DNA from 2 places in the Nonomuraea sp. 3-1Str genome. Region 1 is predicted to be linked to the other one. Evidence: riboswitches for the same ligand, from Rfam matches in the RefSeq annotation. Region 1 holds a riboswitch; the other holds the start of a gene.
What was found. A riboswitch is a leader RNA that binds a small molecule or an ion and turns the genes downstream of it on or off. The one in region 1 is predicted to bind glycine.
Positions count from the first base shown of each region.

Region 2: another riboswitch for glycine. It lies ahead of gcvP (aminomethyl-transferring glycine dehydrogenase); the one in region 1 lies ahead of gcvT (glycine cleavage system aminomethyltransferase GcvT).

Region 1 is NZ_JALHBK010000010.1:115,661-130,403, reverse strand. Features, by position in the region: gene MTP10_RS18205 (glutamine synthetase family protein) at 1-1,096, shown strand, start outside; gene MTP10_RS18200 (aldehyde dehydrogenase family protein) at 1,117-2,460, shown strand; gene MTP10_RS18195 (3-oxoacyl-ACP reductase) at 2,558-3,322, shown strand; gene MTP10_RS18190 (gamma-glutamyl-gamma-aminobutyrate hydrolase family protein) at 3,334-4,023, shown strand; glycine riboswitch at 4,099-4,196, shown strand; gene gcvT (glycine cleavage system aminomethyltransferase GcvT) at 4,325-5,410, shown strand; gene gcvH (glycine cleavage system protein GcvH) at 5,407-5,796, shown strand; gene MTP10_RS18175 (L-serine ammonia-lyase) at 5,848-7,224, shown strand; gene MTP10_RS18170 (hypothetical protein) at 7,239-7,739, opposite strand; gene MTP10_RS18165 (DUF6286 domain-containing protein) at 7,808-8,410, opposite strand; gene MTP10_RS18160 (amino acid deaminase/aldolase) at 8,550-9,743, shown strand; gene MTP10_RS18155 (DUF3618 domain-containing protein) at 9,989-10,312, opposite strand; gene bcp (thioredoxin-dependent thiol peroxidase) at 10,492-10,965, shown strand; tRNA gene MTP10_RS18145 (tRNA-Leu) at 11,094-11,176, shown strand; gene MTP10_RS18140 (HNH endonuclease) at 11,180-12,172, opposite strand; gene MTP10_RS18135 (hypothetical protein) at 12,235-12,591, opposite strand; gene MTP10_RS18130 (sensor histidine kinase) at 13,088-14,230, shown strand; gene MTP10_RS18125 (response regulator transcription factor) at 14,230-14,743, shown strand, end outside.
Region 2 is NZ_JALHBK010000008.1:84,021-98,763, forward strand. Features, by position in the region: gene MTP10_RS15405 (ABC transporter permease) at 1-113, shown strand, start outside; partial or broken gene MTP10_RS15410 (ATP-binding protein) at 1,803-3,173, opposite strand; gene MTP10_RS15415 (hypothetical protein) at 3,379-4,188, opposite strand; gene MTP10_RS15420 (ATP-binding protein) at 4,407-4,685, shown strand; partial or broken gene MTP10_RS15425 (response regulator) at 4,694-5,314, shown strand; gene gcvP (aminomethyl-transferring glycine dehydrogenase) at 5,401-8,262, opposite strand; glycine riboswitch at 8,415-8,510, opposite strand; gene MTP10_RS15435 (MerR family transcriptional regulator) at 8,530-9,150, opposite strand; gene MTP10_RS15440 (bifunctional nuclease family protein) at 9,299-9,769, opposite strand; gene MTP10_RS15445 (MerR family transcriptional regulator) at 9,947-10,603, opposite strand; gene MTP10_RS15450 (FHA domain-containing protein) at 10,671-11,183, opposite strand; gene MTP10_RS15455 (mannose-1-phosphate guanyltransferase) at 11,546-14,050, opposite strand; gene MTP10_RS15460 (CDP-alcohol phosphatidyltransferase family protein) at 14,055-14,636, opposite strand; gene MTP10_RS15465 (GNAT family N-acetyltransferase) at 14,720-14,743, opposite strand, start outside.

The sequences.
Region 1 (14,743 bases):
CGACCTGTCCACGCTGCGCCGCGTCCCGTGGCAGGAGGGCACGGCCATGCTCATGGCCGACCTGGTGTGGGAGGACGGCGCGGACGTGACCGCCTCGCCCCGGCAGATCCTGCGCCGCCAGCTCGCCCGCCTGGCCGAGCGCGGCCTGGCCGCCTACGTCGGCACCGAGCTGGAGTTCGTCGTCTACGACGACACCTACGAGGACGCCTGGAGGCGCGGCTACCGCGACCTGACGCCCGCGAACCTCTACAACGTCGACTACTCCCTGCTCGGCACCGCCCGCGTGGAGCCCCTGCTGCGCCGGATCCGGCGCGAGATGGAGGGCGCCGGCCTGTACGTCGAGTCGGCCAAGGGCGAGTGCAACCTGGGCCAGCACGAGATCGCCTTCCGCTACGCCGAGGCGCTGCGCACCTGCGACAACCACGCGATCTACAAGAACGGCGCCAAGGAGATCGCCGCCCAGGAGGGCCGCTCGATCACCTTCATGGCCAAGCCCAACCAGCGGGAGGGCAACTCCTGCCACGTCCACATCTCCGTGCGAAGCCTCGACGGGGAGCCGGTCATGGCGGGCGACGGGCCGTACGGGATGTCGCAGCTCGGCGCCCGCTTCGTCGCCGGGCAGCTCGCCTGCCTGCGGGAGCTCACGCTGCTGTTCGCGCCCAACATCAACTCGTACAAGAGGTACGTGCCGGGCAGCTTCGCGCCGACCGCGGTCAAGTGGGGCCTGGACAACCGCACCTGCGCCCTGCGCCTGGTGGGCCACGGGGAGTCGCTGCGCGTGGAGAACCGGGTTCCCGGCGGCGACGTGAACCCGTACCTCGCCGTGTCGGCGCTGGTCGCCGCCGGGCTGTACGGCATCGAGAACGAGCTGCCGCTGGAGGAGCCGTTCGAGGGCAACGCCTACGCCTCGGACGCCGAGACCGTGCCCCACACGCTGCGCGACGCGCTGGCGCTGTTCGAGCGCTCGAAGCCGGCCCGCGAGGCGTTCGGCGAGGACGTGGTGGCGCACTACGCGAACGGCGCCAGAGTGGAGCTGGCCGCCTTCGACGCGGCGGTGACGGACTGGGAGCTGTTCCGCGGCTTCGAACGGATGTGACGGACTGTGACGGACACGATATGAAGATCATCAATCCGGCGACCGAGGACGTCGTCGCCGAGGTCGAACTGGCCGACGCGGCCGAGGTGGACCGGGCTGTGGAGCGTGCCAGGCGCGCCTACGCGTCCTGGCGGGAGGTGGCGCCCGGTGACCGGGCGCGGCTGCTGCGCCGCTTCGCCGACCTGGTGGACCGGCACGGCGAGGAGCTGGCCCGGCTGGAGACGGCCAACGCCGGCCACCCCATCGGCAACTCCCGCTGGGAGGCGGGCGCGGTCCGCGACGTCCTCCACTTCTACGCGGGCGCGCCCGAACGCAACCACGGCAAGCAGATCCCGGTGCCCGGGGGCGTGGACGTCACGTTCCAGGAGCCGCTGGGCGTCGTGGGCGTCATCGTGCCCTGGAACTTCCCGATGCTGATCACGAGCTGGGGCGTCGCCCCGGCGCTCGCGGCGGGCAACACGGTGATCGTCAAGCCCGCCGAGTGGACCCCGCTGACCGCGCTGCGGCTGGCCGAGCTGGCCCTGACGGCGGGCCTCCCCGAGGGGGTGCTCCAGGTCCTGCCCGGGGCAGGGGAGGTCGCGGGAGCCCGGCTGGTCGAGCACCCGGACGTGGCCAAGATCGTGTTCACCGGCTCGACCGAGGTGGGCAAGGAGATCGCCGCCAAGGCCGCGGCCCACGTGAAGCGCATCACCCTGGAGCTCGGCGGCAAGTCGGCCAACATCGTCTTCGCCGACGCCGACCTCGACAAGGCCGCCCGGGCCGCCCCCTACGCGGTCTTCGACAACTCCGGCCAGGACTGCTGCGCCCGTTCCCGGCTGCTCGTCCAGGCCGAGGTCTACGACGAGTTCCTCGAACGCCTCGCGCCGGCCGTGCTCGGCGTCAAGGTGGGCGACCCGCTCGACGAGAGCACCGAGATGGGGCCGCTGGTCAGCGCCGAGCACCTCGAACGCGTGCGCGGCTTCGTGGACGGCGAGCCGCACCTGCGGGGCACGTGCCCGCAGGGCAAGGGCTACTGGTTCCCGGCGACGGTGCTGACCTCGAAGGTCACCGACCGCGCCTTCACCGAGGAGATCTTCGGCCCGGTCGTGTCGGTCGTCCCGTTCGCCGACGAGGCGGAGGCCGTCCGGATCGCCAACGACACCCGCTACGGCCTGAGCGGGTCCATCTGGACCCGCGACGTCGGCCGGGCGCTGCGCGTGGCCCGCGCGGTCGAGGCCGGCGCCCTGTCGGTCAACTCCAACTCGTCGGTGCGCTACTGGACGCCGTTCGGCGGCTTCAAGCAGTCCGGCCTCGGCCGCGAACTCGGCCCCGACGCCCTGTCCGCGTTCACCGAGACCAAGAACGTCTTCATTTCATCGGAGTGAACCCGACGCAGTGAGCGGAGTGGAGGCCCGACGAAGGAGGGACTCCGCGAAGCGAATGAGGAGCGGTGAGCGACCAATCAAGCAGGGAGTGACATCTATGCAGCGTTTGCAGGACCGGGTCGCCGTCGTCACCGGCGCGGGCAGCGGCATCGGACTGGCCACGGCGCGCCGGTTCGCCCAGGAGGGCGCGCGGGTCGTGTGCGTGGACGTCGACGAGGAGGCGGGCACCAAGGCCGCGGCCGAGGTCGGCGGGTTGTTCGTGCGGGCGGACGTGACGAGCGAGGACGACGTCGCGCGGATGTACCGGACGGCGTTCGAGACGTACGGCAGCGTGGACGTGGCGTTCAACAACGCCGGCATCTCGCCGCCCGACGACGACTCGATCCTGGAGACCGGGCTCGACGCCTGGCGGCGTGTGCAGGAGGTGAACCTGACGAGCGTGTACCTGTGCTGCAAGCACGTCATCCCGTACATGCGGCGGCAGGGCAAGGGCTCGATCATCAACACGGCGTCGTTCGTGGCGGTCATGGGGTCGGCCACCTCGCAGATCTCCTACACGGCCTCCAAGGGCGGCGTGCTGGCCATGTCGCGGGAGCTCGGCGTGCAGTTCGCCCGCGAGGGCATCCGGGTCAACGCCCTGTGCCCCGGGCCGGTCAACACGCCGCTGCTCCAGGAGCTGTTCGCCAAGGACCCGGAGCGGGCGCAGCGCAGGCTCGTGCACGTGCCGGTGGGCCGGTTCGCCGAGGCGTCGGAGATCGCCGCCGCGGTGGCGTTCCTGGCCAGCGACGACGCGTCGTTCGTCACGGCGTCGGAGTTCCTCGTCGACGGGGGCATCTCCGGCGCGTACGTGACGCCGCTGTAGGGGGGCTGATCGTGTCCCGTCCGGTCATCGGCATCACGACGTACGTGGAGCCCGCGCGCTACACCGTCTGGGAGCTGGACACCGCGCTCCTGCCGTTCATGTACGTGGAGCAGGTGGTGCGGGCCGGCGGGCAGCCCGTGCTGCTGCCGCCGGCCGGCGAGCCCGGCCCGGTGGCGGCGCGGCTGGACGGGCTCGTCCTGGCCGGCGGGGGCGACATCGACCCCGCCCGCTACGGCGAGGAGCCGCACGAGCGCACCGGCTACGTGCGCAATTTCCGCGACGACGCGGAGTTCGCGGTGCTGACGGCGGCGCTGGAGCGGGGGCTGCCCTACCTGGGCGTCTGCCGCGGCCTGCAGGTGCTGAACGTGGCGCTCGGCGGCAGCCTCCACCAGCACCTGCCGGACGTGGTCGGCCACGCCGGGCACTCCCCCGGGCCGGGCGTGTTCGGCCACCTGCCGGTACGGCCGGCGCCGGGCTCGCGGCTGGCCAAGGCGCTCGGCGCCGAGCCGGTGGAGGTGCCGCACTACCACCACCAGGCCGTGAACCGTCTCGGGCGGGGGCTGACCGTGACGGCCACGGCCGGCGACGGCACGGTGGAGGCGGTGGAGCTGGACGGGCACCCGTTCGCCCTGGCCGTCCAGTGGCATCCGGAGGCGGCGGCCGACTGCGCGCTGTTCGAGGCCCTGGTGGCCGCCTGCTGAGACGGACCCGGCGATCCCGAGGGGGCACACGCGACAACAGCCCCGTCACGGCACTAGGCTTGCGGGCATCACCGGCGAACCCGTGCGGGAGAGCGCCCTGACAGCCATCCAGGGTCCCTGAAGGAGCAAGCCCTCCCCGCGAACCTCTCAAGGCAAAGGACCGCACGGACGAGGTGACCTCTGGAAAGCAGGCCCCCGGGCCTCGCCGAAGGTGAAAGTCCGGCAAAGCCCGGGCGAAGCTCTCAGGCAACCATGACAGAGGGGGAGGATCCTGGCATCCGACCCTGCCCTGAGGTGCGAAATGTCCCGACCCACACCGTTGCGAGACGTTCACGAGAGTCTCGGCGCCACGCTCACCGACTTCGCCGGCTGGCTGATGCCGCTGCGCTACGGCAGCGAGTCCGCCGAGCACAACGCCGTCCGCGGCGCGGCCGGGCTGTTCGACCTCTCGCACATGGGCGAGATCTTCGTCACCGGGCCGCAGGCGGGCGAGGCGCTCGACTACGCCCTGGTCGGCCACCTGTCGGCCCTCGTGCCCGGCCGCGCCCGCTACACCATGATCGTCAATGAGCGGGGCGGGGTGCTCGACGACCTCATCGTCTACCGGCTGGGCGACGAGGAGTTCATGGTCGTGGCCAACGCCTCCAACTACGAGAAGGTCGCCGCCGAGCTGGGCGGGCGCGCCAAGTCGTACGACGCGGTGGTCGAGGACCGCTCCGAGCAGTACGCGCTGATCGCCGTGCAGGGGCCGCACGCCCAGGAGATCCTCGCCACCCTCACCGACGCCGACCTGCCCGGCCTCAAGTACTACGCGGGGCTGCCCGGCGTGGTCGACGGGCGGCAGGCGCTGATCGCGCGCACCGGCTACACCGGCGAGGACGGGTTCGAGCTGTTCGTGGCCAACGAGGACGCCGTGCCGCTCTGGCACGCCCTCACGCGGGCCGGCGAGCCGTACGGGCTGCGCCCCGCGGGCCTGTCCAGCCGCGACACGCTGCGCCTGGAGGCCGGCATGCCGCTGTACGGCAACGAGCTGAACGCCGAGCTGACCCCGTTCGACGCGGGGCTGGGCAGAGTGGTGAAATTCGACAAGCCGGGCGACTTCGTCGGCAGGTCGGCGCTGGAGGCGGTCAAGGACACGCCGCCGCGGCGCCGGCTCGTCGGTCTCGTCGCCCGGGGCCGCCGGGTGCCCCGCCACGGGTTCCCGGTCACCAAGGACGGTGCCGTCGTCGGCGAGGTCACCAGCGGTGCCCCCTCCCAGACCCTGGGCAGGCCCATCGCGATGGCCTACGTCGACACCGGGGCGGACGAAGGTCTGGCCGTGGACATCCGGGGCAGCCATGAGGCCATGGACCTCGTGGAGCTGCCCTTCTACAGGAGGAACAAGTGAGCAACATCCCTGACGAGCTGAGCTACACCAAGGAGCACGAGTGGGTGGCCGGCCTTGACGAGGCCATCACGGTGACCGTCGGCGTCACGGCGTACGCCGCCGAGGCCCTTGGCGACGTGGTGTACGTCCAGCTCCCCGACGTGGGCGCGACGGTCGCGCCCGGTGACTCCGTCGGCGAGGTGGAGTCGACCAAGTCGGTGAGCGAGATCTACGCCCCCGTCGGCGGCGAGGTCGTCGAGGTCAACCAGACCGTGGTGGACGACCCCTCGCTGGTCAACAGCGACCCGTACGGCGAGGGCTGGATGTTCCGCGTGCGCGTCGAGGGCGACCCCGAGGACCTGCTCTCGGCCGAGGAGTACACGGCCCTCACCTCGGGCGAGTCCTGACCCATCCGCCGGGGCCCACCGGGCCCCGGCCCTGCTGAAGGGCGCACATCAATGGCGATCAGCGTCTTCGACCTCTTCAAGATCGGCATCGGCCCGTCGAGCTCCCACACCGGCGGCCCGATGGCCGCTGCGCACAAGTTCGCGCGCGGCCTGGACGAGGACGGCCTGCTCGACCAGGTGGACCGCGTCGAGGCCATCTTGTACGGCTCGCTCGGCCTGACCGGCAAGGGCCACGGCAGCGACAAGGCGGTCCTGCTCGGCCTGTCGGGCGAGAAGCCGGAGCTGGTCGACGTGGACACGGTCGACGAGCGCCTGGCCGCGATGCGCGCCTCCGGCACGGTCAAGCTCTACGGCACGCGCGAGATCCCGTTCGTCGTGGGCGAGGACCTCGTCTTCGAGCGGAAGATCTCGCTGCCGGGCCACCCCAACGGCATGCGCTTCACCGCCCGCGCCGATGACGGCTCGGTGCTGCGCGAGAAGGTCTACTACTCCGTCGGCGGCGGCTTCGTGGTGGACGAGACCGCGACGGGAGCCGACCGGATCAAGCCCGACGACACCATCCTGCCGTACCCGTTCACCACCGGCGAGGAGCTGCTCAAGCACTGCTCGGCCTCGGGCCTGTCGATCTCGGCGCTGATGCTGGAGAACGAGAAGGCGTTCGGCCGCTCCGAGGAGGAGATCCGCTCCGCCATCCTGAACCTGTGGCGCGTCATGGCCGAGTGCGTGCGGCGGGGCATCGCCAAGGAGGGCGTCCTGCCCGGCGGCCTGAAGGTCAAGCGCCGGGCCAACCAGCTCCACCGCCGCCTCCAGGCGGAGGCGTCCGGCGACGACCCGCTGCGGGCGATGGACTGGGTGTCGCTGTTCGCCCTGGCCGTCAACGAGGAGAACGCCGCGGGCGGCCGCGTCGTCACCGCTCCCACCAACGGCGCCGCCGGCATCATCCCGGCCGTGCTGACCTACTACTCCAAGTTCGTCCCGAGCGCCGACGACGAGGGCGTGATCCGCTTCTTGCTCACGGCCGCGGCGATCGGCGTGCTGTTCAAGGAGAACGCCTCCATCTCGGGGGCCGAGGTCGGCTGCCAGGGCGAGGTCGGCTCGGCCTGCTCCATGGCCGCGGCCGGGCTGACCGAGGTGCTCGGCGGCACCCCCGAGCAGGTCGAGAACGCGGCCGAGATCGGCATCGAGCACAATCTCGGGCTGACCTGCGACCCGATCGGCGGACTGGTGCAGATCCCGTGCATCGAGCGCAACGCGGTCGCCTCCATCAAGGCGATCGCCGCGGCCCGCATCGCGCTGCGCGGCGACGGCCGCCACTTCGTCGCGCTGGACAAGGCGATCAAGACGATGCGGCAGACCGGGGCCGACATGCTGGACAAGTACAAGGAGACCTCGCGCGGCGGCCTGGCCGTCAACGTCATCGAGTGCTGAGGCCGCCGGCGGGCTCAGCGGCGGACGTGGAGGCGGACGACCGTGCCGGTGTCGTCGTCGCGGACCTCGCGGCGGATGCGGCCCACGATCTCCTTGTCCAGCTTGCCGACCATCGCGCCCACGTCCGCCGACGGTGCGCAGGTGACGGCGATGCGCAGGTGGTCGCCGTCACCCACGACGCGCACCCCCGTACGGCTCAGCCCGTCCACGTCCTTGAGCCCCACGCACAGCATGGCCGTGCCCGTGCCGGAGCGCACCCCGCGGCGGCCCCATCCCAGGCAGAGCAGCAGCCACCGGAGTGAGACCAGGCCGAGCAGCATCAGCCCGAGGGCCGCGGCCCACAGCGTCCACGACTGGGCGGCGACGATCTGCGCCGTCTGCTCGGGCAGCACCTTGGCCCGCGGCGACAGGCCACTGAGCCTGTCATCGGCGCGCAGCCACGCGTACACGCCCAGGAGCACCAGCACCGCGCCCACGACGGCCAGCCCGACCCGGTTGCCGGCGTACTGTCTCACCCTTGCCCCTCTCGGCTCACCAGCGTCTTCCTCGGCTCATCACTTCGCTCGCCATCGCCCCTTGTGATTCACCAGCGCCTCCTTCTGCGCAGCCGGACCACGACCTCTCCCGTGCCGAGCGTGCCGACGCCCGCCAGCCGGTCGCCCACGGCCGCGCCCACCTGGCGGAGCATGGCGCCCGTGCTCTCCGCGCCGGTCGTCACTGTGACCTCGATGGTGCGCCGGCGCAGCCGTACACGTGCCCGTGACACGCCCTCGACCTCCTGCGCCACGGCGCGCAGCGTGCGGCGCAGACCGACGCGCGTGATGCCGATGACGATGTTCGGGTCGGACGTCTCGACCGGCACCAGGTGGCAGCGGCCCGGGACGACGGCGAGCAGCAGCAGGGCGGCGCCCGCGCCGGCGATCCAGAGCGCGCCCGTGCGCAACTCGGCCCAGGCGTGCCGGCCCGCCAGGTCGATCAGGCGCTCCAGCGGCAGCAGGCCGAGTGGCTTGCCCACCAGCGCCGTCACGATCTCGGCGGCCGACAGGCCGAGGCAGACGGTGAGCGCCAGCGCGACCACCGCCCCGGCGGGGGTGCGCGCCGGTTTCAGCGCACGGGTGGAGCGGAGGAGGGGGCTCTCCTGCGCCGGCAGGAGGGCTCCGGGCAGAAGCTGCTGGAGCGTGCTCATCACACCGACCACAGGTACACGGGCCGGGCATCGGATGGATCATGCCCTCGCCGCCGGTTTGCCCGATCATTACAAGGGTGTCCGGGCAACATGAACTTCACTCATGTTCAATTGCCCGATATGCGGTTACGCTGCTGGTATGGACGCCCGCCCGCGTTACGACCGCGCCACCGCGACGCTGGACCCGCCGTTCGCCGTCCTCGACCTCGACGCCCTGCGGGCCAACGCCGCCGACCTCGTACGGCGCGCGGGCGGCAAGCCGATCCGCGTCGCGACCAAGTCGATCCGCTGCCGTCCCGTGCTCGAACGCATCATGGCCATGGACGGCTTCCGCGGGCTGATGGCCTTCACGCTGCCGGAGGCGCTGTGGCTGGCGCGCTGCGGGTTCGCCGACATCCTGGTGGCCTACCCTACGGCGGACCGGGCGGCGCTGGCGACCCTGGCCGGTGATCCGCGCCTGGCGCGGGAGATCACGGTGACCGTGGACTCGGCCGAGCACCTGGACTACGTGGACGACGCGGTGGCGGCCATCCACCCCCGCCCCGAGATCCGGATATGTCTCGACATCGACGCTGGATATGTCGCCCTCGGTGGGAAATTTCGGGCGGGAGCGCTGCGCTCCTCGATCCGCGAGCCCGAGGAGGCCGCCGACCTGGCCGCCGAGATCGCCAAACGGCCCGGGTTCCGGCTGTCCGGCCTCATGGCGTACGAGGCGCAGATCGCCGGGGTGGGCGACGACCCGCCCGGCAATCCCGCGATGGCCCGCGCGATCCGCGTCATGCAGCGACGCTCGGCCCGCGAGCTCATCCTGCGCCGCGGCCGCGTCGTCAACGCCGTCAGCCGGCTATGCGACCTCGACTTCGTCAACGGCGGCGGCACCGGCTCCATCGAGCGCACGGTCCGCGAGAAGGCCGTCACCGAGGTCGCGGCCGGCTCCGGGTTCTTCCACCCGCGCCTGTTCGACTTCTACCGGGCCTTCACCGGCCGTCCCGCGGCGCTCTTCGCGCTGCCGGTGGTCCGCCGGCCGGCCCCGGACACGATCACGGTCCTCGGCGGCGGTTACCTGGCCTCCGGGCCGCCCGGCCCCAGCCGCCTCCCCCAGCCGTACCTGCCGCCGGGCCTGCGCTACGCGCCCGACGAGGGCGCCGGGGAGGTGCAGACCCCGCTGCTCGGCGAGGCCGCGGAGGACCTGCGGGTGGGCGATCGCGTCTGGTTCCGCCACGCCAAGGCGGGCGAGCTGTGCGAACGCTTCGCGGAGCTCCACCTCATCGACGGCGACGAGGTCGTCGGCACGGCCCCGACGTACCGGGGCGAGGGCAAGACCTTCCTCTGACCCTCTCGGCCCTCGGACGCTCTGGGCCTTCCTGACCCTCTCGGCCTTATGCCCTCTGGATCCTCTTGGCCGTCTTGACCCGTTGGACCCCTTAACCCCCTGGTCGTCTTGGCCGTCCTGGCCCGATCCCGCCGGGCATCCCGGGGGCGGTGGCCGGGCGGTCCGGAGGCGGTGGCCAGGCGGGCCGGGGGCGGTGGCCGGGCGGCCCGGGGGCGGCGGTCCCGCCCCCGGGCGACGCCCAGGTCTCAGCGGCGGCGGCGCCGCCCCCGCGCGATCGCGGCGCCCAGCACCAGCACGGCCCCCACCCCGATCAGCACGGGCCCCAGCTCGGGCGGCTCGTCGTCCCACAGCCGCTCGGAGTCCTCGCCCGGCGCCGGCCGTTGCGTCACTCCCAGCGCGTCGCCCACGGACGCGACGAACAGCCCGGCCCGCGCCTTCACATCGGCGACCGTGCGCTCCTTCACCCGCTTGGGGCTCACGCGGTCGGCGATGGCGTCGACCGTCTGCGCCAACTCCGCGCGGGTCCGCGCGATCCGCCGCTCCAGCTCGTCGGGATCGGTGTCTGCCATGGCTCTCCTCTCGACCACGCTCCGGTCGGCCGGCTCATGTCGGCGCCCACTTCGTGGGTCACGGACGAGCACTCCGGCTCCGGTCGTGATCAGTCTGTCAGGTCGGCACCCCGCGCGGCACGGCGGGCGGCCCGGCGTACCGGCCCGGTAGGTTTTGCTGGACGAACTCAGGAGGGCCCATGACCGAAACCAAGCTCGCGCCCGGCGACGCCGCGCCCGAGTTCACGCTACCCGCGGCGGGCGGAAACACCGTCTCCCTGGGCGATTTCCGCGGCAAGCGCGTGATCCTCTACTTCTACCCGGCCGCCATGACGCCGGGCTGCACCAAGCAGGCGTGCGACTTCCGCGACAACCTCGCGCAGCTCACCGGGGAGGGGTTCGCCGTCCTCGGCGTGTCCAAGGACAAGCCCGGCAAGCTGGACAAGTTCGTCGAGCGCGACGCGCTGACGTTCCCGCTGCTGTCCGACCCGGAGCTGGACGTCCACAAGGCGTACGGCGCGTACGGCACCAAGAAGCTGTACGGCAAGGAGGTCGTCGGCGTCATCCGCTCCACCTTCGTCATCGACGCGGACGGCAAGATCGAGCAGGCGCTCTACAACGTGAAGGCGACGGGCCACGTCGCGTCCCTGAAGAAGAAGCTCGGCCTCGCCTGACCGCCACCCGCGGGCTCTCACCGGGGCCCGCACGGGGGCTGGACCCCCGCGGGGCATGGCGCGAACACGTATGCCCACGCTCGCGCGGGGACGCTAAACTGTCCGGAGCCCGCCACGGCGGGACTTACGCGGGCGTGGCGAAATGGCATACGCGGCAGGTTTAGGTCCTGTTGGTGGAGACACTGTGGGGGTTCGAGTCCCCCCGCCCGCACATTCATCGACGCGTTGAGCCGCGATTCCTGCCCGCAAATGTCGGGGTCTGCGAATGACAGTTCGGGCACAGCAGCCGAAGGTTATCGCTACGGTTATCCAAGGGATCGCCGTTGACGTGATCCACCTCCAACGTCAGGGGCTGCCCCTGCCACGTCTCTCCACCGCCGCATCGCGCGCACACCGCAGGCACCCCCAGCGCCCGCAGGGCACGGCGGAGCCTGGCGCCGGGAGTTCGGCTCGCGCCAGGCGGACGCACCACCAGGACGGCGGTCGGATCGCGGTACGAGCCGTCGAGCGCGACGCTGGTGGGCTCGCGCCTGAAGTGCGACGTGTCGATGCCGTGACGCCCCAGGCATCGCAGCACGCGCCTCCGGTTCGCCTCGCCGGAGGCGAGCCCCAGTCGCCGCATCAGCTCCGCGACGGAGTGCACATCCCTGACGACCGACCGGACCTCCGCCTCGTCGAGAGCGAGCCGCCGGTAAGCGGTCGGCTCGGGGATCCCCGCCGCCCGCAACCGCCGCCGGACCCGCTCGCGTGCCGCACTGCTTCCGGACAGGCCCAGCCTCCGGAGAATCTCTCGCATGCTCTTTGCGCCGCGAGCCGCCTCAGCCAGGGCGTCGTCGCCGAAATCGGCCACCGGATTCAGCTCACCCGAAACACCTGCGAAATGGGACGTGCTGATACCGGCGGCCTTGATGCGCCTGCTGATGTGCGAATGTGCGCCACCGCTGCGCGTGATGCCGAGATAATCCAGAACTCCGTTGACACTCGTCGACGCGGCGACCGCCCCGGCGAGGATTTCCGGTGTGTACGTGACTGCGGCGCCTCGCCGGAAATGTGTCGTGTCGATGCCCAACCGGTCCAATGTCCGCCGCATGCTGGCCCGGCGGCCACCCGAATTGTTCAGCCCCAACTCGGCGAGGACGCCGGCCACGGACGTGACGCGACCCACCAGGCGGGCCAGCTCCTCCGGAGATGGATACGCGGATGGCATGGAAGCACCCTAGGAAATCCCACCGACATTCCCGGCCGCCGTGGTGGCCCGGTGCTCTGCGCTCAGCCCGTGCGGGTGGGGGTCGGGGTGATGGGAGGCGGTGCTGTGGGGGGCGAGGTGGGGGGAAGCGACATGGTGGGGACGGGCGTCGGCGGGATCATGGGTGCGGTGGGGCCCGGCGGGAACGGGGCGGCGTCGCGGCAGTACGTGCCGCCGGGGACCGGGCGGCAGTTCGGGTGGACGCCCGGGTGGCGCTCCCAGTCGCGGTAGGGGCCCCAGCGGGGCCGGTCGTCCCAGTGGGAGGCGCGGTCGTGGTGGGTGACGCCGGCGACGAGCGCCACCGCGGTGCCGCCCAGCAGGCCGCCGATGACCAGGCCGATCAGGCCCGCGCCGATGATCTGGGCCGGCTTCTGACGCACGAAGTCGCGGAAGGAGGGGTCCTGTCGCGGAGGCGGAGGGGGCGGAGGCGGTCCCCAGCCGGGGCTCGTGTGCGCCGCCGGCGGTTGCTGCCGCGTACGGTCCGTTCCTGAAGCCGGCGGCCGGTCCTGCGTGGCGTCCGTCCCTGGAGCGGTGGGCTGGTGCTGCGTGGCGTCCGTCCCTGGAGCGGAGGGCTGGTCCCGCCTGGCGTCCGCTCCTGGAGCGGGAGGTCGTTCTACTGAGACCGGGTCGCGCGGCGCTTCCTCTTCGCCGCGCGACCCAGCTCCGCGATCATGATCCGCCATCACGATCTCCCTTTACTGCCCCATAAGGGGGCACTCCCAAGGTCAACTATGCCCATACCGTCGTAAGGCGGGCGTAAGACCTGGGTCGTACACCGACTTCCCCCTTGAGGCGGACAAACTCCCGGCAGGCCCTACGTATCGTAAGGATGTGTTCGGCAGGGTACATGCGTGGTCGAAGCGCCATGCGAAGGTCATGGATGCCCTCCGGGGCGCGCCGCTCGCGGTGCTGACGTTGATCACCGTCCGGCCGTACGCGGACGACACCGTCCAGGGACCCGGCGCCACGCTCCACCTGGCCGGGTACCTGGTGCTGTCGGGGCTGCTCATCGTGCCGCTGCTGTGGCAGCGGCGCAGGCCGCTGACGGTGTTCGGGGCCGTGGCGCTGATCTGCTTCGTCCAGTGGGCGCTGGGTTTCGATCCCGTGCCGGCGAACCTCGCCGTGCTCCTGGCACTGTGGTCGGTGGCCTACCAGTGCGCGTTCTGGTGGGCGCTCGCGGCGGGGCTGGTGGCCGAGCTGGGCGTGTACCTCGTGCTGGTGCACTGGAGCCAGGTCTCGTTCAGCATGTTCTTCAGCGGCTCCATCTTCGTCGTGACCACCTGGCTGACCGGCCTGTACGCCAACACGCGCCGCCGCTACCTGGAGGGCCTGGAGGAGCGCGCCGAGCGGGCCGAGCGCGAGCGCGACCAGCAGGCGCGGCTGGCGGCGACGGCCGAGCGGGCACGGATCGCCCGGGAGCTGCACGACGTGGTGGCCCACCATGTGAGCGTCATCGTGGTCCAGGCCGACGGCGCCGGCTACGCCATCGACCGCGCCCCCGAGCAGGCCCGCCAGGCCGTGCGGAACATCTCCAGGACCGGCCGGGAGGCGCTGGCCGAGATGCGGCGGCTGGTCGGCGTGCTGCGCGAGGACCGTGAGGGCGGTGCGACGGGAACCGACTACACGCCCCAGCCGGGGCTGGCCCAGCTTGAGGAGCTGGTGCGCGGCGCGGGCGTGCCGGCGCGGCTGCGGGTGTCGGGCGTGCCGAGCGACCTGCCGGAGGGGCAGCAGCTCGCGGTGTACCGGATCGTTCAGGAGGCCCTGACGAACGCGCTCAAACACGGCGGGCCGGGGGCGCGCGCGCTGGTGGAGCTCACGTACGGAGGGCCGGAGCTGGTGGTGCGGGTGAGCGACGACGGGCGGGGCGCGGCGGCGCCGCGCAGCCACGACGGCCACGGGCTGGTCGGGATGCGCGAGCGGGTCGGCATGTACGGCGGGGCGGTGTCGGCGGAGCCGCGTCCCGGCGGCGGGTTCGAGGTGCTGGCCCGGCTGCCCGTCCCCGCGACCAGGGCCGCCTGATGAGCGGCCAGGAGGGCGCCCCCATCCGGGTGATGCTGGTCGACGACCAGGAGCTGCTGCGCGCCGGGTTCAGGATGGTGCTGGCGGCGCAGCCCGACATCGAGGTGGTCGCCGAGGCGGGCGACGGCGCGCGGGCGCTGGAGGTGCTGCGCGGCACCGACGTGGACGTCGTCCTCATGGACGTGCGCATGCCGGGCATGGACGGCGTCGAGGCGACGGCCCGGATCCAGGGGCCGAAGGTGCTCATCCTCACGACGTTCGACCTGGACGAGTACGCGTTGGCGGCGGTGAAGGCTGGCGCGTCAGGGTTCCTGCTGAAGGACGTGCCGCCGGACGACCTGCTGAACGCGATCAGGGCGGTGCACGCGGGCGACGCCGTCATGGCGCCGAGCACGCTGCGCCGGATGCTCGACCGGTTCGCCGCGAACCTCCCGGACCAGGACCTGCCCGACGGGGCCGGGCTGACGCCGCGCGAGCGCGAGGTGCTGCTGATGGTGGCGCGCGGCCTGTCGA
Region 2 (14,743 bases), on a different contig from region 1:
TGGCCAACAGCGCCCTCGTCAGTGGAGAGGTGGGCTGGACGCTCCTGGCGTGCGTGGTCGTCATCGCGATCTTCGCCCCGCTGTCGGTACGCAGCTACAAGCGGCACATGTGACCCGCGCCCGCCGCGGCCGCGGATCCGCTCGACGAGACCCCGCGCCTCGCCGAGCAGTTCGGGGCCGCGCCGGTCGCCGTACTCGGCCCGTACGAGGGGGATCGTCCCGGGCGCGGCCCGCTCCGCGTACGGTTCGATCCGCTCCCAGGTCATGCTGGGCATGCTGTTGTTGTACGCGAACCGCTCGGCCAGCACCAGCAGCACGATCGCGTCGCGGGGAGGCATCGCTCCCCGCAGCAGCCCCCAGGCGCCGAGCGCGAAGAGCAACGAGCCGCACAGCGGGTAGTCGAGGATGGGGCTGCCCAGGTCCAGCAGGTCGTAGCCCCGCATGGCGGAGAACAGCTCCTCGCCGTACCGGACGTCCTCCGGCCCGGCATGGTACGCGAACGCGGTCAGGGTGACCGACTCCGCGATGATCGTCCACGGCGTCGCTCCCCCTTCCGGCACTCCGGGCAGGCGCAGACCGCGCGCCCGCCGGACAGCCAGCCGGCATTCCGCCAGCGCGGCGGCCGTCTCGCCGCGGGCGAGGGCGAGCTCGGCCGCGCACAACGAGACGATGGAGACCCCGCCGAGCACCGTCTCGCCGTCGTTGACCGGCGCGATCTCGGCGAACTCGGCCTCCGCGGCGCCGAGGTCGCCGTCGGTGAGCGCGGACATCAGCAACACCGAGCGGAGCTGGGTCTCGTCGTCGGTGGCGCCGACCCGGCTCAGCACCGGGATGGCGGTACGCGCGTGTCCGACCGCCTTCCTGCGGTCGCCGAGGTTCATGCTCAGGTGGGCCAGCTCCGCGTGCGTGATGGCGGCCAACCAGGGCCCCTGATCCTCGCCGAGCATCGCCAGCACCCGCTCGCCGGCCTCGATCGCCCCGGTCACGTCTCCTATGTTCTCCAGGGAATGGACGCTCGTCTGCGTCGCCGCCAGGACCACGTCACGGTCGTCGCTGCGGCACAGCTCCGCCAGCCTGCGGTGCAGCTCGACGACGTCGGTCGTGTCGCACGCGAGCATCACCGTGGCCATCGCCGCCACGCGGGAATCCGTCGCGTCGGTGACGGGCAACCCGCGCAGGAGGTCCCGCACCGGATCGACGCTCCGGTCGGCGATGATCATGATGTTCATGATCGTGATCAGCATGGCGGCCCTGGCCACCTCGATGAGCTGCGGCGGCGGCGTCCACCCGGCGACGACCTGGCTGATCGCGAGCCGATGCGCGAAGACCCGGGAATGATCACCGCGGATCGACCACAGCGCGCCGATGCCGACCAGCAACTGCACCGTCGTGGCAGGATCGGCCTCGCCGAGCGCCTGCCTGAGCAGTTCGGCGAGGTTGCTCTCCTCGGCGTGCAACGCGTCGGCCGCCGCGAACTGCGCCGGGCTGAACAGCTCGGACGCGTGTGCGAGGGCGTACGCCGTCGCCCAGGCCCGCTGCGCCGCCCGAGCGGGCGCCTCCTCGCCGGCCTCCTTCAGCCGCATCCGCCCGAACTCTCTGACGGTCTCCAGCATCCGGTAGCGGAGGCCGTACGTCGTCTCGCGAACGCTCAGCATCGACTGCGCGGTCAGCGCGTCCACGACGTGCAGGGCGTCCGTGCCCAGTACGTGTTCGGCCGCGGAAAGCGTGAAGCCGTCGCCGAACAGCGACAACCACCGCAAAGCCCGCCGTTCCGGCTCGTCCAACAGGTTCCACGACCAGTCGATGACCGCGAGCAGCGTCTGGTGCCGGTCGGGGGCCGCACGGTTCCCGCCGCGCAGGAGAGCGAACCGGTCCGCCAGACGCCGCGCGATCTCCTCCACCGACATCACCCGCACCTTGGCCGCGGCCAGCTCGATCGCGAGCGGCAGCCCGTCGAGGCGCGCGACGACGTCCGCGACCACTCCCTCGTCGATCCGGACGTCCGGGCGGGCGGCCGTGGCGCGCTGGCGGAACAGCTCCACCGCGTCATCCGTGAGCAGCTCGCCGAGCGGGTGGACGCGTTCGGCGGGGATCGACAGCGGGGAGCGCGAGGTGATGAGCACCCGCAGGTCGCGGGTCGTCACGGTCAGGAACGCCACCAGGTCGGCGACGGCCTCGATCACGTGCTCGCAGTTGTCCAGGATCAGCAGCGCCGGGGCCTGGTCGAGATGCTGGGCGATGCGGGCGCGAACGTCGGCGCGCCGCTCGGCGCTCAGGCCACGACGCCCGCTGACCGAGTCCCGGACCCCGAGCGCCGAGCCGACCTCGCCCACCACGCCCTCCGGCGAGGAGACGCCGACGAGCTCGACGAAGTGGGCGACGGGCTGCGCGGCGTTCCGCCCGACGACATGAGCCAGCCGCGTCTTGCCCAGCCCGCCGGAGCCGACGATGGAGACCACCCGGTTGGTCTGCAGCAAGGCGTGCACCGCACGGATGTCGCCGTCGCGGCCGAGCAGCGAGGACCCGTCGTACAGGATGCCCTCGCGGACCGGCCGATCCGCGGCGAGGAGCGCGGCGTGGACGCGGACGAGCTCAGGCCCCGGGTCCGTGCCGAGCCGCGCCACCAGGTCCGCGCGGTAGCGCTCGTAGCGCTCCAGAGCCGCGGCGGCACCACGTACGGCGGCCTCGCTGCGCAGCAGGCAGGCGAGCAGCTCCTCGTCGTGCGGCCGATCGGCCGCGGCCTCCTCCAGCAGCGGCAGCGCCTCGTCGTGGGCGCCGCTCCGGCCCTGCGCGATCGCCGCCACCCGTCGCGCCTCGGACACCCGTCCCGCGGCGGCGTCCCTCAGCTCAGCGAGCGCACCCGTGGCGCCGGCCAGGCCGCCGGCCATGAGACCCATGGCCTCTTCGGCGCGGCGACGCGCGAGCGCCGTGTCGTCCTCGGCCAGCGCGGCCCGTGCCTGGTCCACCAGCGCGCCGAGCAGCAGCGCGTCCACCTGACCGGCGGGCAGCCCGAGGCGGTAACCACGCGGGATCCGTACGACGGCATCGGCGCAGGTCGCCGCCCTGGTCCGCGAGACGACCACCTGCAGCGCCTTGGTCGGGTTGGCCGGCGCCTCGCCGGGCCACAACTCCTCGACCAGGCGCTCGTCACCGACCCCCGCACGCCCGCACATGGCGAGCACCGCCAGCAGGGTCTGCGCGCGATCGCCGACGACGCGCACGCCCCGCCATCGAACGCCGTCGAGCAGGACCAGTGCGGGGGACACACCCCCAGCTTACGGACGAGTCACAGGCGGGAAGCAGGGAGACCGAGAGGTATCCCGACTCGTGATGATCGCGCCCCACGCGGCCCGGTCCTCCGGTGCCGGGAGAGGGTCGTCAGGTGTCGCGGTCGCGGCGCAGACGGACGTCGGCGGCCAGCGTCTCGTCCTCGTGGTCCAGCCCGTACGCCCAGACGTGCTCGGCGTCGTCGTCCCGCCCCCGTAAGGGAAGCGTGCGGGCCAGCAGTTCGATGGCGAGGGCGCTCGTCCCCGCGTCGGCGCCGTCCTCGACGGCGCCCGCGAACTCGGCGCACGCCATCTCCAGGTGCGCGATCCCGAGCTGGACCCGCAGCCGTGGCGCCACCTCGGCCGGAGCGGCCTCCAGCGCGTCGAGGAGCACCTCGGCCGCCTCCCCCGGCTCGCCGCGCTCCAGCATCAGGTCGGCGAGCTGCTGCGCGGCGTGCGCGGCCGTCTCGTCGTCGCCGGCCGCCACCGCCGCCGCGCCGGCCTCGCGCAGCGACGCCTCACCCTCGTCCAGGGCTCCGGCCTGTACGGCGAGCCGGGCCAGCGCGAGATGGGCCAGCGGCACGTACGCGGCGGTGCCGAGCCCCAGCACGGCCTGCCACGCGCCGCGCGCCTGTTCGGCCCGGCCCTCCCGCTCGAAGCCCTGCGCCAGGTGGCAGGCCGCCTGCGCCGCGTACTCGGGGTGGCCGGTGGCGAGCGCGGCCCGGGCCGCGGCGCGGGCGCCGTCGAGGTCGCCGCGCTCCTCCAGCACCACGGCCAGGCCCACGGCGGCCTGCGCCCGGTCGGGCCCGTCGGGGTCGGCCGCCAGCTCGGACAGGATGGCGGCGGCGCCGTCGAGGTCGCCGTCCTCGGCCAGGCGGCGGGCGGTGTCGAGAGGCGGGTTCCGCAGCTCTGAGGACGTCAAAGATGGCTCCTTCGGCGACGATCGGACCGAGCCTAACGACTTCCGGCGATCATGTCTGCCGACTTGTCCCGGTTGGCCTGGCGGCCACGGGAACCGCACCCCCGCGACACCCCGCATTCCCCGGGGATCCCCCGGAGCGCCCCGACGCCCACGGCCTGTCGCGGCAGCTCGCCGACGCGGTTCGTGGCCTGCTTCCATGCCTCTCCATCCACCGATCGGTGGAGTCGTTCCACCGCGTCGCCCGGCATGCCGGCACCGCCACCCGCGTCGGTCTCACCCTTTCCTACATGGACCACCAGGTGGCCCTCGACGTCCGCGATGACGGCCGCGGCTTCGACCCGGCCGCCCGGGTCGAGCGGGACGGGGGCTTCGGGCTGGTGGCGATGCGGCAGCGGATCGAGGCGTTGTCGGGCACGTTGCAGATCGAATCGGAGGTGGGGGGTGGCACCGGGATCTCGGCCTGCCTGCCCACCGAGGCGCCGGAGGTGCGTTCGTGAGTGACCCGATCAAGCTGCTCATCGCCGACGACCACCCGGTGGTACGGGACGGGCTGAGCAGCATGTTCGCCCACGACCCCGAGGTCACCGTGGTCGGCGAGGCGGCGGACGGAGCCGAGGCGGTCCGGCTGGCCGAGGCGCTCGGGCCGGACGTGATCCTGATGGACCTGCGGATGGCCGGCATGGACGGCGTCACCGCGATCGGCGAGCTGACCCGGCGCGGCGTACCGGCCCGGGTGCTGGTGCTGACCACCTACGACACGGACAGCCACGTGCTCCCCGCGATCGAGGCCGGCGCCACCGGCTACCTGCTCAAGGACGCACCGCGGGACGAGCTGCTGCGCGCCGTGCGCTCGGCCGCCCGCGGCGAGGCCGCGCTCTCGCCCTCGGTGGCTGCCCGCCTGATGAGCCGGCTGCGCGCCCCGGCGCCGTCGACCGGGCCGTTGAGCCGGCGCGAGCTGGAGGTGCTGCGCCTGGTCGCGGCCGGCCACACCAACCGGGAGGCGGCCGCCCGGCTGTTCATCACCGAGGCCACGGTCAAGACGCACCTGCTCAACGTCTATGCGAAGCTCGACGTCAACGACCGTGCCGCCGCGGTCGCGGAGGCATACAACCGCGGCCTGCTCGTGCTCCCGAGCATCCGTGAACCACCCGGACGGGGTTGCCGTAGCGGCCCCTGCCCGCCGGAGCGGGAAGGGGCCGCTCGGAGGGGACGTCAGTCCTCGTACGCCTCCAGGGGCGGGCAGGAGCAGACCAGGTTGCGGTCGCCGTAGGCCTGGTCGATGCGGCGTACCGGCACCCAGTACTTGCCGTCGCGCAGCGAGGACACCGGGTAGGCGGCCTCGGTGCGGGTGTAGGGGTGGGTCCACTCGTCGGCGGTGACGGCCTCGGCGGTGTGCGGGGCGTTGCGCAGCGGGTTGTCGGTCTGGTCGTACTCGCCGGAGGCCACCTTGGCGATCTCGGCACGGATGGCGATCATGGCGTCGGCGAACCGGTCGAGCTCGGCGACGTCCTCGCTCTCGGTCGGCTCGATCATGAGCGTGCCCGCGACGGGGAACGACATGGTCGGCGCGTGGAAGCCGTAGTCGATGAGCCGCTTGGCGACGTCGTCGACGGTGACGCCGGTCTCCTTGGTGATCTGGCGCAGGTCGATGATGCACTCGTGCGCCACCAGCCCGCCGCGCCCGGTGTAGAGGACCGGGAAGTGGGGGGCCAGGCGCCGCGCGAGGTAGTTGGCCGACAGGATGGCCTGCTCGGTGGCCGCGGTGAGCCCGTCGGAGCCCATCATGCGGATGTACGCCCAGGAGATCGGCAGGATGCCGGCCGAGCCGTACGGGGCGGCCGAGACCGGGCCGACCGGCGAGCCGTCGTGCAGCGGGTGGCCGGGCAGGTAGCCGGCGAGGTGCTCGCGGACGGCCACGGGGCCGACGCCGGGCCCGCCGCCGCCGTGCGGGATGCAGAACGTCTTGTGCAGGTTGAGGTGGGACACGTCGGCGCCGAACTCGCCGGGCTTGGCCAGGCCGACCAGCGCGTTGAGGTTGGCCCCGTCGACGTAGACCTGGCCGCCGGCGTCGTGGACCTTGGCGCAGATCTCGGTGATGGCCTCCTCGTACACGCCGTGCGTGGACGGGTAGGTCACCATGATGGCGGCGAGCGTCCCGCGGTGCTTGTCGATCTTGGCGTCGAGGTCGTCCAGGTCGACGTTGCCCTCGGAGTCGCAGGCCACGACGACGACGCGCATGCCGGCCATGACGGCGCTGGCGGCGTTGGTGCCGTGGGCGGAGGACGGGATGAGGCACACGTCGCGGCCGGTGTCGCCGTTGGCCTGGTGGTAGGCGCGGATGGCCAGCAGCCCGGCCAGCTCGCCCTGGGACCCGGCGTTGGGCTGGATGGAGACCGCGTCGTAGCCGGTGATCTCGGCCAGCCAGCGCTCCAGCGTCTCGACCAGCTCGACGTAGCCGGCGGCCTGCTCGATCGGCGCGTAGGGGTGGATCGCGGCGAACTCGGGCCAGGTGATCGGCTCCATCTCGGTGCTCGCGTTGAGCTTCATCGTGCAGGAGCCGAGCGGGATCATGGACCGGTCGAGCGCGATGTCCTTGTCCTGGAGCCTGCGCAGGTAGCGCAGCATCGCGGTCTCGGAGTGGTGGCTGTGGAAGACGGGGTGGGTGAGGTAGCCGGACTCGCGGGCCAGCCCGGCGGGCAGCCGGTCGAGGCCCTCGTCGGCGACCAGGGCGTCCAGGTCGGCGCGGGAGGCGGACTCGTGGCCGAGCGTCTCGCCGAAGGCCGACGCGACCCGCTCCAGGTGGTCGGCGGTGGTGGTCTCGGAGCAGGCGACGGCGACGTGGTCGGCGTCGGCGGGCCACACGTTGACGCCACGCTCGGCCGCCAGCCGTACGACGTCGGCGGCCTTGCCGGGGACGCGGGCCAGCACGGTGTCGAAGAACTCGCCGTGGACGACCTCGACGCCGCCGCGGCGCAGCGCCTCGGCGAGGGCGGCGGCGTGCCGGTGGGTCCGGGCGGCGATGCGGCGCAGCCCCTCGGGCCCGTGGTAGACGGCGTACATGCCGGCGATGACGGCGAGCAGCACCTGGGCGGTGCAGATGTTGCTGGTGGCCTTCTCACGGCGGATGTGCTGCTCGCGGGTCTGCAGCGCCAGCCGGTAGGCGGGGTCGCCGTCGGCGTCGACGGAGACGCCGACCAGGCGGCCGGGCATCTGCCGCTGCAAGCCCTCGCGCACCGACATGTACGCGGCGTGCGGCCCGCCGAAGCCGAGCGGGACGCCGAAGCGCTGGGAGGAGCCCACGGCGATGTCGGCGCCCAGCTCACCGGGCGCGGCGACGAGCGTGAGCGCCAGCAGGTCGGCCGCGGCCACGACGAGGGCGCCGGAGGCGTGGGCGGCCTCGGCGACCGCGCGGAAGTCACGCAGGCGGCCGGAGGCACCGGGGTACTGGACGAGCACGCCGAAGCACTCGGGCAGCTCGCCCTCCAGGGTGTGCTCGACGAGCTCGATGCCGAGCGGCTCGGCGCGGGTGGCGAGCACCGCCTTGGTCTGCGGCAGCGTGTCGGCGTCCACGACGAACACGGGGCTCTTGACCTTGCCGGCCCGCCGGGCCAGGGTCATCGCCTCGGCGGCGGCCGTGGCCTCGTCGAGCAGGGAGGCGCCCGCGACGGGCAGGCCGGTCAGGTCGGAGACCACGGTCTGGAAGTTGAGCAGCGCCTCCAGCCGGCCCTGGGAGATCTCGGGCTGGTACGGGGTGTAGGCGGTGTACCAGCCGGGGTTCTCCAGGAGGTTGCGGCGGATGACCGCGGGCGTGACCGTCTCGTGGTAGCCGAGGCCGATCATGGAGGTGAGAACCTGGTTGCGGCCGGCCAGCGCGCGCAGCTCGGCGATCGCGCCGGTCTCGCCGACCGCGGCGGGCAGCCTCAGCCGGTCCTTGGCCCTGATGGCCTCGGGCACGGCCACCGCCACGAGGTCGGCCACGGACTCGAAGCCGACGGCCTCGAGCATGCGCTGCTGCTCCGGGGCGGAGGGGCCGATGTGCCGGGCCGAGAACGGCGGAGCTGACAGGTCGGTCATGGAGGTGCCTCCCGAGGCTGTGGAGACCGGCGCCAGGGCGCGGGCGTATGCCGGGTCTCCCCCTCTGTCATGCGGACCTGAGAGCTTCACCCCGGAGGGCTTGCACCGTCGGTGAGACGCGCCTGGCGGGCGCGCCTGCTTTCCAGAGACGCCTCACCCGAGCGGTACAGGTGCCTGAGAGATTCCGGGGAGGGTTGCTCCTTCGGCGCCCCAGGGACGAAGCCCGGGGACTCTCCCGCACGGGGTCGTCAGCCTTGCGCTCTCACTTTACCCTGTGCGGCGCGCACGCCGCCGCTGGGCCAGCTCGTCAGCGGGGTGGTCGGCCGGGACGGTGTCCGCGACCGCCGCTCGTTCCCCCGGCAGCTCCGCGAGGGAGCCCTCGACCTCGCGCCAGACCCGGCCGAGGGCGATGCCGAAGACGCCCTGACCGCCCTGGAGCAGGTCGATCACCTCGTCGGCCGAGGTGCACTCGTAGACGCTGACACCGTCGCTCATGAGCGTGATCTGGGCGAGGTCGGCCACCCCGCGCTCACGCAGGTGCTGCACGGCCGTACGGATCTGCTGGAGGGAGACCCCGGTGTCGAGAAGCCGCTTGACGACCTTGAGCACCAGGATGTCGCGGAAGCTGTAGAGCCGCTGGGAGCCGGAGCCGTGCGCCGCTCTTATCGTGGGCTCGACCAGTCCGGTGCGTGCCCAGTAGTCCAGCTGCCGGTAGGTGATGCCGGCCGCCGCGCAGGCCGTCGGGCCACGGTATCCGATGTCACCCGGCAGCGACGCCGGTCGCTCGTCGAAGAGCAGTCCCTGCTCCCCGGCACGCTGCCGCGCGCTCTCGCGCCGTACCGAGTCTTCCTGGCCGGCCGTCTTTCCCTCGCCGCTGCTGACCGCCACGCGGACCTCCGGCTTTCTCTCATCCCGTGACCTGATCTGGGGGTTCGTAAAAAGGCGGCCACGGGTTTCACTTGCACCGTAGGACCGTGACCATGCTCAGTCAACGATCCGGCTCGGCGCGTCGTGAAGCGTAAATGCACTGAAATACCTACCCCGCCCTGCCGAAGTCCTCGGGGGTGATCGTGTCAAGGAACTCCCTGAACTTCTCCACCTCGTCCTCCTGGTCGTCGGGGATGATCACACCGGCCTCCTGGACGACCTCCTCGCTGGCGAAGATGCGCGCTCCGGTGCGCAGGGCCAGGGCGATCGAGTCGGACGGCCGGGCGCTGACCTCGACGCCGTTGGAGAACACCAGGTCGGCGAAGAAGATTCCGTCGCGCAGGGCGACGATGTTGACGGCGCGCAGGCCGACGCCCAGCGCGCTCAGCACGTCTCTGAACAGGTCGTGCGTCAGGGGCCTGGGCGGGGGCTCCTCCGCCTGGGCCAGCGCGATGGCCGTGGCTTCGGTCATGCCGATCCAGATGGGCAGGAACCGCTCCCCGTGTGCCTCCTTGAGCAGGACGATCGGCTGATTGGTGGGCATTTCTACCCGAACGCCCACGACCTCCATCTGCAACACGGGCTGCTCCGTATTCGACTGGCCGGCGACCCGGCACAGCTCATTGCTGGTTCGCTTATGCATTTCAACGTAACACCCGGCGGGTGCCGTATGTCCCGCCGGTGCGGTCCCGAATCTCAGCGATGGGCCCGGCCGTCAGGCCCGCCGGGGAGGGCCGATGGGGAGGGCGCGCTGGAGTCAGCGTCCCAGGACGGAGCGCACGCCCTCGCGGACCAACGCGGCGTGCAGGTCCAGCAGGAGCGCCGACAGCTCCCTGGCCGCCTCGTCGGCCTCGCCGATGGCGCCCGGGCCGCGCCGCTTGAGCACCGGCGCGACCGCCTGCTCGATCAGGCCGCACTCCCGCTCGGCCGCCGCCTTGACGGCCCGCAGGTGGCGGGCGTGCAGGCCGAAGCGGGCCAGCGCCCCGACGGTGCGCGCCACGGTCAGCGCGTCCTCGTCGTAGCGCCGGGCGCGGGCCGCGAGCAGCCCGTAGTCCTCCAGCTCGGTGAGCGTCTCGTCGTCGATCCCGGCCGTCTCCAGCAGCTCGGCGCGGCTGAGCCGGATCTCCGGCTCGGCGTCGGGAACGGCGCGCGGGCGGCCGAAGTCCTCGGCCATCTTGTCCTTGATCACCCGCAGCGGCAGGTAGTGGTCGCGCTGCTCGGTGAGGATGTAGCGCAGCTGCTCCACGTGCAGGTGGGTGAACTTGCGGAAGCCCGAGGGGCTCCGCTCGGGCTCGATGAGCCCCTCGCCCTCCAGGAACCGGATCTTGGAGATCGTGACGTCGGGGAACTCGCCCCGCAGGAGGGCGAGCACCTCCCCGATGCTCATGTGCGAGCGCGCAGCCTGCGAACTCATGCGGTCTCCTTCGCCGACCGCATGCGTCCGCGCGAAGCCGTGTCCATGGATCGCTCGCTACGCTCCCTCATGCTGTGGCGGCGGTCCGCATCAGGAACAGCAGACGGAACTTGCCGATCTGCACCTCGTCGCCCGAGTGCAGCGGCACCTCCTCGATGCGTTCCCTGTTGACGTACGTGCCGTTGAGGCTGCCCACGTCGCGCACCGAGAACTGGCCGCCCCGGTGGCGGTAGAACTCGACATGACGGCGGGAGACCGTGATGTCGTCGAGGAAGATGTCGCTCTCCGGGTGGCGGCCGGTGGTGGTGAGGTCCTTGTCGAGCCGGAACCGGCTCCCCTGGTTGGGACCCCTGGTCACGGTGAGCAACGCCGTGCCGGGCGGCAACTGCTCCACCAGCGCCCGCTCGGCGAGGAGCATGTCGCCTGTCTCAGCCTCGTACGCCTCGATTCCCGCTACGGAGATCGTCGAGGTGGTGTCCCCGGCGGCCTCGGCTCTGGCCAGCGGTGACCCACAGCGGGAACAGAAACGGGCATCCTCGGGGTTGGCGTGCCCGCACTGCGTGCAGTAGACGCTCGGCATCGATCGGCTCGGCCTCCTACCGCGAAGACGCGGCGACGGTGCTCGGCGCGCCTCGCTTCGCTCTTCAAGTTTGCGAATGCCGCAACTTACGCTGCTGAACGGCAAAGGTCAAGGCGGGGCGCTGGACGACAGGTTCGGACGGTGACAAAGTTACCGCCGTCCGCGCCTGATGGTCCATGCCGCCGCGCCTTTACACAATACGATCTTGTCGGGCGCCGCGCGAACCCTTGGGGCCGTTACGCGCAGTGACATTCCTCTCAAGAACCGGCCAAAGGCGCCCCTTCCCCGGTCTCCGGGCGTAAAGGTCCCGGGAGACGCGCGGAAAACGCCCCGGAGACGCACAGAAGACGCACAGGGGACGCTCACGAGGCGGCGGCCTCGACGATGCGGGCCCAGCGCTCGATGAGGGCCTGGGCCGTGTCCATGTCGTGGGCCTCGGCCCACAGGTCGGTGACCGGCTCGGTGGCGGCGGGCAGGATCAGCACCCAGGTCCCGTCCTCGCCGACGACGCGCACCCCGTCGGTCGTGTCGATGCGCTGTCCCTCGGCGGAGGCCTCCACCGCCTCGATGACGGAGCGCATGACCGCCCCCTTGGCCGCCCAGCGCGTCGGCACGCTGCGCTTGAGCAGCCTCGCCTCGGGGATGCGGGCGTCGATCTGGCTGAGCGACAGCCGGGTGCGGGCCACCAGGCCGAGCAGCCGCATGAACGCGGCCAGCCCGTCGATGGCCGGGCTGAACTCGGGCACGACGAAGCCGCCCCGCCCGTCCGCCGCGAAGATCATGTCCTCGCCGGCGGCGGCCGAGGTGAGGGCGTCCAGAGCGGTGGAGGTCCACTGCGCCTGCACGCCGTGGAAGCGGCACACCTGCTCGGCCACCCGGGTGGTGGTGACCGGCAGCGCCACCTGCCCGCCCCGGCGCTCGGCGGCCACGAGGTCGAGCACCACGAGCAGGGCCCGTTCCTCACCGATGAGCTGCCCCATCTCGTCCACCAGTGCGATCCGCTCGCCGACCGGGTCGAAGCGGACGCCGAACGCGGCGCGGGACGAGCTGACGAGCTCCGACAGGCGTTGCAGGTCTCGGCGGCGCTCGGCCAGCGTCTCGGTCGGCGAGGCGTCGTCGAGCCGGGCGTTGACCGTGAGCACCTCGACGCCGACGCGGCCGAGCAGGGTCGGCAGGACCAAGGAGGAGGTCCCGCCGGCGCAGTCCACGACCACCTTCATGCCGGCGATGCCGCTCATGTCGATCCGGCGCATCAGCTCGTGGGTGTAGTCCTCGACGACGCGCGCCGGGTAGGTCAGCTCGGCGATCTCGCCGGGGAAGGCCCGCCGGAACTCCTGGCGGGAGAAGACCCGCTCCAGCTTGCGCTGGGCGGCGGCCGACAGGTCGGCGCCCCGGTCGTCCATGATGACGATGTCCACGCTCTGCGGGTCACCGGCGGTGGTGCGCAGGGCGATGCCGCCGGCCGCCGCGTCGCGGGCGGTGTGGAAGCGCGCCACGGGCAGCGGGGCGGCCTCCAGGTCGAGCACGTTGATGGCGCTGGCGGTGAGCGCGCTGATCACGGCCCGCTTGAGCGCCCTGGCCGCGAGCGAGGAGTCGCGTGAGGTGACGACGTACGCGCCCTTCTTCAGGGTGGTGGCGTAGGCGCTGGCCAGCCGTACGCACAGCTCGGGGGTGATCTCGACGTTGACCAGCCCGCTGACGCCGCGCGGCCCGAACAGGCTGCGCTGTCCGCGCGACTCCCAGATGACGCTGGTGTTGACGACCGCCCCGGCCTCGATGGTCTTGAACGGGTAGACCTTGACGCCGCTGGAGATGTACGCCTCGGGCTCGATGACGCAGTCGTCGCCGATGACGGCGTCCTCCTCGATGCGGGCGCCGGCCATGACGTCGGTGCTCTTGCCGACGACGCAGCCGCGCAGGTGGGCGCCCGGGCCCACGTAGACGTTGTCGTGGACGACGGCCCGGTGCAGGAAGGCGCCTTCGCGCACGACCACGTTGTTGCCCAGCACGGTGTACTCGCGCAGCTCGGCGCCCGCCTCGATCTTGGCGTAGTCGCCGATGAGCAGCGGGCCCTTGAGCACCGCGTCGGGGTCGACGGAGGCCGACTCGGCCACCCAGACGCCCGGTGACAGCTCGAAGCCGCCGACGTCCAGCCTGACCTTGCCGGACAGGGCGTCGGCCTGGGCCTTGAGGTAGCTCTCGTGGGTGCCGACGTCCTCCCAGTAGCCGTCGGCGACGTAGCCGAAGATGGGGGCGCCGCTCTCCAGCAGGCGGGGGAAGACGTCGGCGGACCAATCGACGGGCTCCCCCGCGGCCACATGGTCGAGGACCTCGGGCTCCATGACGTAGACGCCGGTGTTGACGGTGTCGGAGAAGACCTGGCCCCAGGTGGGCTTCTCCAGGAAGCGCTGCACGCGCCCCGCCTCGTCGATGATGACGATCCCGAACTCCAGCGGATTAGGCACGCGTTTGAGCCCTATGGTAATAAGTGCTCCATTTTCTCGGTGAAAACGCACCATATCCGACAAATCGATGTCGGTGAGGGCGTCGCCGGAGATCACCAGGAAACGGTCGTCCCGCAGCCGGTCGGCGGCGTTCTTGACGCTCCCGGCCGTGCCCAGCGGGATGTCCTCGGTGGCGTACTGGAGGCTCATGCCCAGCTCGTCGCCGTCGCCGAAGTAGTTGCGCACGAGCGCGGCGAGGAACTGGAGCGTGACCACCGTCTCGGTCACCCCGTGCCGCTTGAGCAGGCGCAACACGTGCTCCATGATCGGCCGATTGGCCACGGGAAGCAGTGGCTTGGGCTGGTTGGCGGTCATCGGTCGCAGCCGAGTGCCCTCCCCGCCCGCCATGACGACCGCCTTCACCCGATCACTCCTTTGTGGTCGCAGTTATGAGCCGGCGCACCTGAACGGCGTACAACACGCCCGCCCACCAGTACAGACCTGTTCCCCACACAGCGAAAGCCCATCCTGTGACGCGGGCCATCTCGGCATACCACCCGTTGTGGGAGGCGAGGAAGAGGAGCGGGAAGGCGTACATGAGATTGAACATGGCCGCTTTACCGAGGAAGTGCACCTGAAGTGCCCGGTAACCGTGTCTGCGGAGCACGGGGAAGAAACCTGCGACGAAGAGCTCACGCGCGAGGATCAGCGCCACCAGCCACCACGGGATGACGCCCCGCACCAGCAGCGCCAGGATGGTCGCGAACACGTACAGCTTGTCGGCGGCCGGGTCGATGATCCGCCCGAGCTTGCTCGTCTGGTTGAAGGCGCGAGCGATCTTCCCGTCGAGCCAGTCGGTGAACCCGGCGACCGCCAGGACCCCGATGGCCCACCCGTCCGCCCGGGGCCCGAGAACCAGCCAGAGGAAGACGGGCACGCCGAGGAGTCGCAGGAAGCTCAGCAGGTTGGGAACCGTCCAGATCCGGTCCTCGGCGGAAGTTTCGCTCACGCTGGAGACCCTACTGCGTCGTATCTCCGGGCAGCGGGCCCGTCCGGCCGGTGTTCCCCGGGGCGGCGGACCGCGTAAGTCGCTCAGGCGCGCAGGAAGGCATGGGT